2 regions of the Sphingomonas fuzhouensis genome follow, and region 1 is predicted to be linked to the other one. Evidence: riboswitches for the same ligand, from Rfam matches in the RefSeq annotation. Region 1 holds a riboswitch; the other holds the start of a gene.
What was found. Region 1 has a riboswitch for cobalamin ahead of U1H82_RS00520 (HoxN/HupN/NixA family nickel/cobalt transporter). Riboswitches for the same ligand answer to the same signal wherever they lie in the genome.
Positions count from the first base shown of each region.

Region 2: linked by a shared signal. The riboswitch ahead of U1H82_RS18025 (TonB-dependent receptor) and the one ahead of U1H82_RS00520 (HoxN/HupN/NixA family nickel/cobalt transporter) in region 1 are both predicted to bind cobalamin.

Region 1 is NZ_JAXSQY010000001.1:104,793-109,682, forward strand. Features, by position in the region: tRNA gene U1H82_RS00505 (tRNA-Pro) at 148-224, shown strand; gene U1H82_RS00510 (aspartyl protease family protein) at 442-1,668, shown strand; gene U1H82_RS00515 (septal ring lytic transglycosylase RlpA family protein) at 1,723-2,298, opposite strand; cobalamin riboswitch at 2,399-2,601, shown strand; gene U1H82_RS00520 (HoxN/HupN/NixA family nickel/cobalt transporter) at 2,776-3,846, shown strand; cobalamin riboswitch at 3,869-4,067, shown strand; gene cobW (cobalamin biosynthesis protein CobW) at 4,247-4,890, shown strand, end outside.
Region 2 is NZ_JAXSQY010000013.1:657-5,546, forward strand. Features, by position in the region: gene U1H82_RS18010 (DUF4142 domain-containing protein) at 360-944, opposite strand; gene U1H82_RS18015 (DUF3597 domain-containing protein) at 1,083-1,505, shown strand; gene U1H82_RS18020 (hypothetical protein) at 1,933-2,250, opposite strand; cobalamin riboswitch at 2,339-2,557, shown strand; gene U1H82_RS18025 (TonB-dependent receptor) at 2,738-4,890, shown strand, end outside.

The DNA of each region.
Region 1 (4,890 bases):
GACGATCGACAAGCCCCCATGTCGGATAGCCTGCCCGCTACCATCGCAGGCGGACAGGCGCAATGGAGAGGCGGATGTGGTGTTGCTGGTATCGCAACATCAAGGCTTGCATCCCGGATAAAACCCGCCTAGAGGCCGCCGCTCGGTCGGGGCGTAGCGCAGCCTGGTAGCGCATCACACTGGGGGTGTGGGGGTCGCAGGTTCGAATCCTGTCGCCCCGACCAATCTTCTACTGACATCGGTGGACGACGATGAAGCGGGCGAAAGCCTGCTTTTTTCGTTTCTGGCGTGTTCTGCTTGTCTCGCGCGGAGTGAGGGCCGGAGGTTTGGCGTCATGGCGGGCCGAATTGGCCCGGGCCGAGGCGATGGCTTGCAAGCACGCCATAAGAGGATGCATTGTACCCATCTGATGGAACGGCATCAGAGTTTTGGGGGGCGATGGTGAGCAAACTGGCGGCGATACGGGAACGAAGAGCAGCTGCAGCTCGCAAATTGCTTGTCGCCTATGCTGCAATTGTCGGTGTCATGCCCGTGCAAGCGCAGGACGCTACTACTCCGCTGCCAGCCACATTTACCAACCCGCCATTGTTCTGGATACCGGATGCGGGATCGGGGTGGATAGACTTCAATCCTGAGGGTAACCACATCGTCATCCCCGTCATGTTGAACGGTCAGCCCGCCAAGGCCATGATCGACACCGGATTCGACTATCTCGCCGTCAGCAAATCCTATGCGGACGCCCATCACCTCCCGTTGACGCCATGGGGCAAGCCGCCCCTTAGTGTGGGGGGACCAACCCAATATTACACCACACCCTCCGTTGCGATCGACGTCGGTGTCTTTCGCACGATAAAGCCCGGTGCCGTCACCGTCCTTGATCTCAGCAACCTTGCTGTTTCGAATTTGAAAGGCGTCGATGTCGTGATCGGCCTACCCTTGCTCGGCCCCTTCGAATGGCAGGTCGATCAGGATCATCATCGCTTCCGATTGATGAAAAGCGGTACGATCCCTCTGAGCGACGGCATCCCGATCAGGGTTGGCCCGAATAATTCCAGACTGGTCACGGACATCTCGGTCAATGGCAAGTCCGTGTCACCGGTCATGATCGACACGGGCAGTGATGATCCAATGTCCCTGTCCGCGAGAATAGCCGAGGTGGCGGGATTCAAGCCTCAGACCGACATAGCATCGATCGGTGCGGGCGGCACCGCGACTCAGCCGCTGGGCCGAGTGACGGACTTCATGATCGGCCAGCATAAGGTTGCCGACGCTTATGCCACTATTGAGTTTAGCGGTTGGGTGGGATCGGGCATCCAGGCCCTGGTCGGAATGGGGACCTTGCGCGCCTATAACATGACGGTCGATCTCACCGCAGGGCAGATGACATTGGAGCCTCGAACCCGGCCTGCTGCTCCGATCAAGAGAAGCCGAGACGGCATACAGGGGTTCGTTCGCGACGGTCGATGGGCCATCGCGCATGTCATGCGGAACTCGCCCGCGATGACGGCGGGGCTGAAAGCGGGGGCCGAGATATGTGCGATCGACGGTAGGCCGGTCTCGCAGGAGTTGCTCGATGGTTATTGGAGCAGGGCGGCATCCGGCACTCGCCACGTACTGAAGCTTTGCGACGGTCCGTCCCGGGCGATTACGCTCCGCTCATTCTACTGACCCGGGCGTGCATTCCGCCCGCCCGAACGCCCGAAACTGGCGGAACTGCTGTTTTTACCGAACCGCCATCCCCGCCGCCGCGATCTGCGACAGCAAATTCGCCCGCACTGCATCCGATACCGGCGGCAAGGGCCGCGCCGCCTTGCCGTGGCGCAGGCGTTCGCGGTCCTTTTCGTCCGGCTCCACCCGACGCACCCGCACCGCCGCCTTACCGACCGCGCGCAGGCCCAGCTGCTCGGCGGCACCGCGCGAGAGGTCTATGATTCGGGACGATCCCGCGAAGGGTCCACGATCATTGACCCGCACGATGATCCGCCGCCCGGTATCCAGCGCGGTCACCTCGACATAGCTGGGCAGGGGCAAGGTGGTGTGCGCCGCCGTGGCCCAGCCGGGGCGGAAGCGTTCGCCGTTCGCGGTACGCTTGCCCGATTCGTTGCCATACCAGCTGGCATAGCCCAGCATGTCATAGGTCGTGTCCTCGGCGGGAACATAGGTGATGCCCCGCACCGTATAGGGCTTGCCGATCCGCACCGGAAAATCGCTGACCGGGCGGTAATTCCCGCCCGAACACGCCGCCACCAGGCACGCTGCCGCCGGGGCCCATTGCCGCAATCGTCTCACATCGATCATGGCAGCGGGATTAAGCCGCGCGCACCGCCCGATAAAGCGGTTTGCGCCTCCATCCGCCGCAGACTATCCCCGTGCCGACCGGCAGGGGCTTTCAGCTCCACCGCCGGTCGATCGCGCCGGTGCCCTTCGGGGCTTGAAACGGGAATGGGGTGAAAATCCCCAGCTGTCCCTGCAACTGTAAGCGGCGAGCGCGTGATGCCGGTTCCTGCAACAGGGAACAGCCACTGGAGCCATCCGGGAAGGCCGCATCGCGGAACGCTTCGACCCGCAAGCCAGGAGACCTGCCGGTGCGAGTCGCTCTTGCCGCGATCCAGGGGGTGGTCATGGCTAGGATATATTGTATCATTCGAGCGACGCCACCTGGCCGACACGAATCGGAACCCGGCCGGGCGCGCGCCCGCCTTCGACCGGGGACGACCGCGCGAGCGGAAGGTCGGCCGCCAGTCGCCATGGCGCTTTGGGGGAGGTTATCCACCCATGTCCGAAGTTTCTGCCCATACCTCGCTGACACGTCCACCGCTCAAGCACCGCGTCGCGCTGCTGATGGGGGCGCTGGTCATCGTCAATATCGCCGTCTGGGGCTGGGCGTTCAGCGTGTTCGCGGGCAACAGCCTGATGCTGGGCACCGCCTTGCTCGCCTATAGCCTGGGGCTGCGGCACGCGGTCGATGCCGATCACATCGCCGCCATCGACAATGTCACCCGCAAGCTGATGCAGGACGGCCAGCGTCCCATTGCGGTCGGCCTGTGGTTCGCGATCGGCCATTCGGCCATCGTGCTGATCGCAGCGACCACGGTGGCGCTGGCGGCGAGTACCTTGTCCGACTTCGAGGCGTTCGGGCAAAGCGGCGGGACGATCGCCACCATCGTCTCGGCCAGTTTCCTGTTCGCCATCGCGATCATGAACCTGATCATCCTGCGCGACGTCTGGACCCGCTTCCGGCGTGTCGCGCGCGGGGAACCGATGGCCGAGGCCGATGCCGACATGCTGTTTTCGGGGCAGGGGCCGCTGTCGCGACTGTTCCGCCCGCTGTTCCGGCTGATCCGGCGCAGCTGGCACATGGCGCCGTTAGGGTTCCTGTTCGGGCTGGGCTTCGACACCGCGACCGAGGTGGCGATATTGGGGCTGTCGGGGTCGCACGCGGCGGACGGCGTGTCGCTGGCGACGATCCTGGTCTTCCCGGTGCTGTTCGCGGTCGGCATGGCGCTGATCGACACCGCCGACGGGCTGGTGATGCTGGGCGCCTATGAGTGGGCGTTCGTCCATCCGCTTCGCAAGCTCTATTACAATATGACGATCACGCTGGTTTCCGCGCTGGTGGCGCTGGTGATCGGCGGTATCCAGGCGACCGCCTTGCTGGCCGAGCGGTTCGGCTGGACGGCGGGGCCGTTCCGTTATGCGGGCGCGCTGTCCGAGCATTTCAACGTGCTGGGCTTTGCGATCGTCGGGCTGTTCGTTGTCTGCTGGGGGGCGAGTTTCCTCCTCTATCGCTGGCGCGGGTTCGCGGCGATGGAGGCGCGAATTGCAAAGCCCAGCGCGGCGGGATAAATGCCGCTGATCGGGAGCGAAAGCCCTCGAAGATCGCGCCGGTGCCCGCAAGGGCTTTAACGGGAATGGGGTGAAAATCCCCGGCTGTCCCTGCAACTGTAAGCGGTGAGCGAGCGATGCTGGTGCTGTTATAGGCACGGCCACTGGAGCCAATCCGGGAAGGCGCATCTCCTTCGCTTCGACCCGCGAGCCAGGAGACCTGCCGGCGTCATGGTCGCTCTTGCCTGGACCCAGGGGGTGGTCGGGGCACGGTTCTCCGTCGGGGAGCGACGAAGCCATGCGGCCGGGGCCGCATCGGTCGCCGACAAGCGGGGCGGACGCATTCGACAGCGCCCGTCCGTCACCGCTCCGGCGATGGGCCCCTTCCGCGCTCGCTCGTCCGGCGCGTCGGAGAATTACCATGCGTGACCTATCCAAGGTCCCCGTCACCATCGTCACCGGCTTTCTGGGCGCGGGCAAGACCACGCTCATCAGTCACCTGATCCGAAACGCAGGCGGCCGTCGCCTGGCGGTGGTCGTCAACGAGTTCGGCACATTGGGCGTCGACGGCGACATCCTCCAGTCCTGTGCCATCCCCGACTGCCCGGCGGAGAATATCGTCGAGCTGGCCAATGGCTGTATCTGCTGCACCGTCGCCGACGACTTCATCCCCACGGTCGAAAAGCTGTTGGCGATGGAGCCGCGCCCGGATCACATCCTGATCGAGACCTCGGGGCTGGCACTGCCCAAGCCACTGCTGAAGGCGTTCGACTGGCCCGCGATCCGCTCGCGCATCACCGTCGACGGCGTGGTGGCGCTCGCCGATGCGGAGGCCGTCGCGGCGGGCCGCTTCGCCCCCGATCTGGACGCGGTCGAGGCACAGCGCGCCGCCGACCCCAGCCTCGATCATGAAACCCCCTTGTCGGAAGTGTTCGAGGACCAGCTGGCCTGCGCCGACATCGTCCTGTTGACCAAGGCCGACCTTGCCGGGCAGGAGGGTGTCGCCAAGGCGCGCGCCATCATCGCCGCCGAGGCCCCACGCCCGCTGCCGATGGTCGAGGCGGT
Region 2 (4,890 bases), on a different contig from region 1:
AGGCGGCGCACTTGCAAAGGCCGCCCAATAGGCGATCGCCAATCACTCTCCCTCGTTCATCAGGGCACTAAGCCCAATGCCTTTCGATCGGCGGTGACCGCCGCATAGGTTCGCCCTGTGAGCCTCTCGCACGGAATTCGGCAACTGCTTAAATCCGTTCGATGACGCGGAGGCAGATCACAGGGCTGGTCGACAAATGCGGCGGGTGCCATGTCGCTGAGGCTGTGCTGTCCGACTTTATGGCGCTGAACCCGGGACAGCCTTTCAGCCCTCATCATCTTGAGAAAGGCGAGCATGTCGACCATGCTCGCCTTTCTGGGGCATTCGGATGCGCCTGCGCCCGTCGAACGCTGTCGATGTTACGCCTTCAGCCCTTTGGCCATGTTGAGATGCGCGGTCACCGTTGGGATCAGGTCGGTCGCGAAGGTGTTGAGCTGTGGGGCATCGCCGGTCGTGGCATAGGCTTTCAGCGCGTCCAGCGTCTGCTGGTGTCCGGCGGTTTGGCCTGCGATATAGGCTTCGTCGAACGCCTTGCCGTTCAGACCCTTCAGCCGATCCAGCGTCTGCTGCTGCTCGGCGTTCAGAGCCGGGTTGGGGGTGAGGGCGGGCGTCATTCCGGCGGTCAACGTCTTCAGCTTGGCGGTCGATGTCTCATGCGCTTCGATCATCTTGCGGGCGAAGGATTTGACCGAGGCCGAAGCGCCGTTGGTCAACGCCAGTTGGGACGTTGCGATCTCGAAGGCGTCGCTGGCCGCGGCCGTGTTGGCAAAGCTCTGCGCGGCGCTGGTCGTTGCGGTCTGCGTTGAGGCGGGCGCGGTGGTATCCGCTTGGTTGACGGTATCGGCACCGTTCGTCGTGTAGGTCGACGCATTATCCTGGTTCCGGCCACAGCCCGCCAGCGCGAGAAGGGCGGTGGTGGCGATAAGTGTCGTACGGATGGTCATGGCAAACCCCTGAAATTGCGAAGGAGATGGGGGATAAGCGTCTGTCGGGCGATGACGTTCCCATGCGGTGGACCCGGATGGGCCGCTACGTCGTTGAAGCGCGCATCGCCGCGAACCGAACAGCGAAGGAACCAGCCCATGAGCATCTTCGGCAATATTCTGAACAAGATATTCCACCATGGCGGCAACGCCCAGGCGACGCCTGCCCCCAGTCCGGCTCAGCCGACGCCCGCACCGGCCCAAGCCCCGACCCAAGCCGCACCGGCGGCCCCGGCGCCCGCCGCCCCCGCGTCCGCACCGCAAACTGTCGATGTCGGCGCGGTCCTGTCCGAAATGGCGTCCATGAAGGGCGGCGGGGGCCATTATCAAAGCTCGATCGTCGACCTGCTCAAGCTGCTCGACCTCGATTCCAGCCTTGCCGCACGCAAGCAGCTGGCCGACGAACTGGGCGTCCATGCCGCCGAGGATGGTTCGGCCGAGCAGAATATCGCGCTTCACAAGGCCGTGATGGCGAAGCTTGCCGAGAATGGGGGTATCGTTCCCGACAGCCTGCGGAACTGATCCTGGCCGATGGCGACAGGGCCGGGGGCAGCTTGACCCCGGCCCTGTCATCCCCCTCAATTCCGCAAGAGTAGCGGCACCATGGCCGGAAGGCTGCGCCGACAGGTCTGAAACTCATGGCCGGTATCGGGTGAGACATAGAGGAGGCTGTTGATCCGAGCCTTTCTCAGTGCCTCGGTATCGGCGCGGGGATCGCTGCGCGGGCCGGGCGCAAATCCTCGATTACCGATGGGGCAGCGGACTGAGCCCAGGCATCGGGGCCGTCATCATCAGCGTCGCCGTTGCGGGGCGGCACGCTCGTCTCCTCGGCCATGCGCTTCGACGTCGATCCCGGCTTTGCCCCACCCCAAAGCCCCAGGATGCGGCGCGCCTCCTGACCGGATCGCCATCGCTGATGCCCGGCGCTGGAATATGGGAACGTCCCCGGTCAGGCTTTCGCCTTGCGACCTCGCCTGGCAGGGGAGGCCTTCTTCCCTCCTTCGGGGGGCTCGTCCGACTCCACCAGTTCGACCACCTCGAATTGATAGCCCACCCAACCGCGCTGCCGTACCGCTTCGGCCATGGCGGCATCGTTCGCCATGGCCGCCTTGCGCGACTTGGCGTGGCCCCAGAACACGTCCGTCTTGCCGCCACCCAGATCGGCGACGATCCGCCAATAATGGGTGAAGGGCTGCGATGTCGGGCCGATCGTCTTCACATAGCCATCGGGCATCGTCGCGGTCAGATAGCGGTTCTTGCGTGCCATCCCGCCGCCATAGCGCAAGCGTGCCGCCACCTCATCCCGCTTGACGCATCATAAGGCTTCCGCTTAGCGATGCGCGGCCGGAATGATCCGGTGATATGATCGCGCCGGTTCCCCCGACAAGGGGGATTAAAAGGGAACACGGTGAGGGCTTTGGCCCGAATCCGCGGCTGTCCCTGCAACTGTAAGCGGTGAGCGGAACTGCACGGATCGGCCATAGGGGCGATCCAGCCACTGGGGTAACCTGGGAAGGCGCATGTTCCCGCGATGACCCGTGAGCCAGGAGACCTGCCGGCGTCAGGTCGCTCATGCCCGGTCCAGGGGATGGTCGAGGCTAGGTCCGTTCCGACGAGCGACGCCATAAGTGGCGGAGGCGCATGGGTGGCCATGGGGAATGCGGAAATTGGCGTGCCGCACGCATGGCATCCGGCCGTTCGGCAACGATCGGAAGGCCTCGGCTTGTTCGCGACAAGACGCTATGGGCAATAAAATGATATATCATAACAGAATTGGACAGGTCCGACTGGGCCTGTGGGGCGGTGCGGCGCTACTGCTAGGGGCGACCGAGGCCGGGGCGCAAAAGCTTGAGGAGCAGGCAGGCGATCCCACCGTGCTGGTGATCGGGTCGCGTGAGAAACCGGCGCTCGATACGCCCAACGCCACCGGCAGTCGGCTGGGCCTGACCCCGTTGGAGACGCCCGCCAGCATCATGACGCTCGACGGCGACACGATCCGCGCGCGCGGGGACCTGTCGATCGTGGAGGCGGAGACGCGTGCGCCCGGCCTGTCGAGCGTCGCCGATCCGGGCAATGGCGGCACCGCCTTGGCCGCGCGGGGATTTTCGGGGCAGGGATCGGTGCTGCAACTGATCGACGGCGTGCGGCTGTTCCCGGCGGCCGGGACGATCACCTTCCCCACCGACCCCTGGATGGTCGAGCGGATCGACGTGTTGAGCGGCCCCGCCTCGGTTCTCTATGGGCAGGGGGCGCTGGGCGGTGCGGTGAATGTCGTGATGCGCGCGCCCACCGCGCAGACCCATGGCCAGGCCGAGATCGGATACGGCGCGCAGGACAGTTTCCGCGCCGCCGCCGGGCTGGGTGGGCCGCTGACCCCGACGCTCGGCTATAGGGTGGATGCCAGCTATCACCGGTCGGACGGCTATGTCGATCGGGGGCGGTCGGACAGCGTCGCGCTGTCGGGCACGCTGCGCTGGACCCCGTCCGCGACACTGGCGGTGACGGTGCGCGGCGATCATGGCGACCAGCGGCCCATGACCTATTTCGGCACCCCGCTGATCGACGGGCGGCTGAACTTGGCGGTGCGCGATCGCAACTATAATGTCGGCGATGCGCGGATGCGCTTCCGCGACGACCGCGCCTTGATCCGGGTCGACTGGACGCCGAGCGCTTCGGTCAGCCTGTCCAACATCGCCTATGTCCTGACCAGCGACCGCTTCTGGCGCAATCTGGAAAGCTATTGCTGGGTGGGGGCCAGCGGCGCCTGCGCCGACGGATCGGCGGGCACGCCGGGCACGATCCGGCGGAGCAGCAATTACGGCATCCGCCACGACCTGACCCAATGGGGCGATCAGGCCAGCGCGACCTGGCGCACCGGAATCGCGCCGGGCGTTACCAATGCCCTGGTCGTCGGCTTGGACGCCAATCTGGTCCGCTTCACCCATGAGAACGACTTCGGTTCGGTCGAGCAGGTCGATGCGGTCGATCCCTTCGCCTTCGATCCGGGTCGCTTTCTGGATACGCAAGGAATCGCCCCGCGCTATCGCACCCGCACCACCGCGCTGGCGGTGTTTGCCGAGGACCGGGTGACGCTCGGCCCGAAATGGTCGGTGGTCGGCGGTGTGCGCTACGAGGTCGACAATGTCCGTCGCTGGACCGTCGCTACGCCCGATCGCTTCGTGCTGGAAAAGACGTTCCGCAACGCGACCTGGCGGGCGGGGCTGGTCTATCAGCCGGTGCCGGCCCTGTCGCTTTATGCGCAATATGCCACCGGCGTCGATCCGCTGGGCACGCTGACCACCGTATCGACCGGGCAGGTGCAGTTCAGTAATGCGCGCGGCCATCAGGTCGAGGCGGGGGCCAAATGGCTGTTCGCGAACGGCCACGGCACCGCGACGCTGGCCGCCTATCGTATCGTCAAGACGGGGCTGCTCGTCCAGCGCACGCTTGGTAGTCCGGTCGAACAGGTCGGCCAGCGGTCGTCGCAAGGCGTGGAAGCCGCCGTGACGCTCGATCTGCCGCAGGGCTTCGGGATCGACGCGAACGGCACGCTGCTCGATGCGCGGTTCGACGATTTCCGCTCGGGCGGCGTCGATTATAGCGGCCGGACCCCACCCAATGTGCCCGAGGCGCTGGCCAATCTCTGGCTGCGCTGGGATGCGTCGGCCAAGGTGCAGGCGCGCGCCGGGCTGCGTTATGTCGGGCGGCGTTTCTCCGACAATGGCGAGGCGTTCCGCATTCCCGGTTATGCGACGGTGGATACCACCTTGTCCTATGCGCTGACGCCGCGCCTGGCGGTCGATGTCCGCGTCTATAATTTGTTCGACAAGGCCTATGCCGTCACCGCTTATGGCGACCAGCAATGGATATTGGGCCGCCCGCGTGCACTCGACGTGACGCTTCGTGC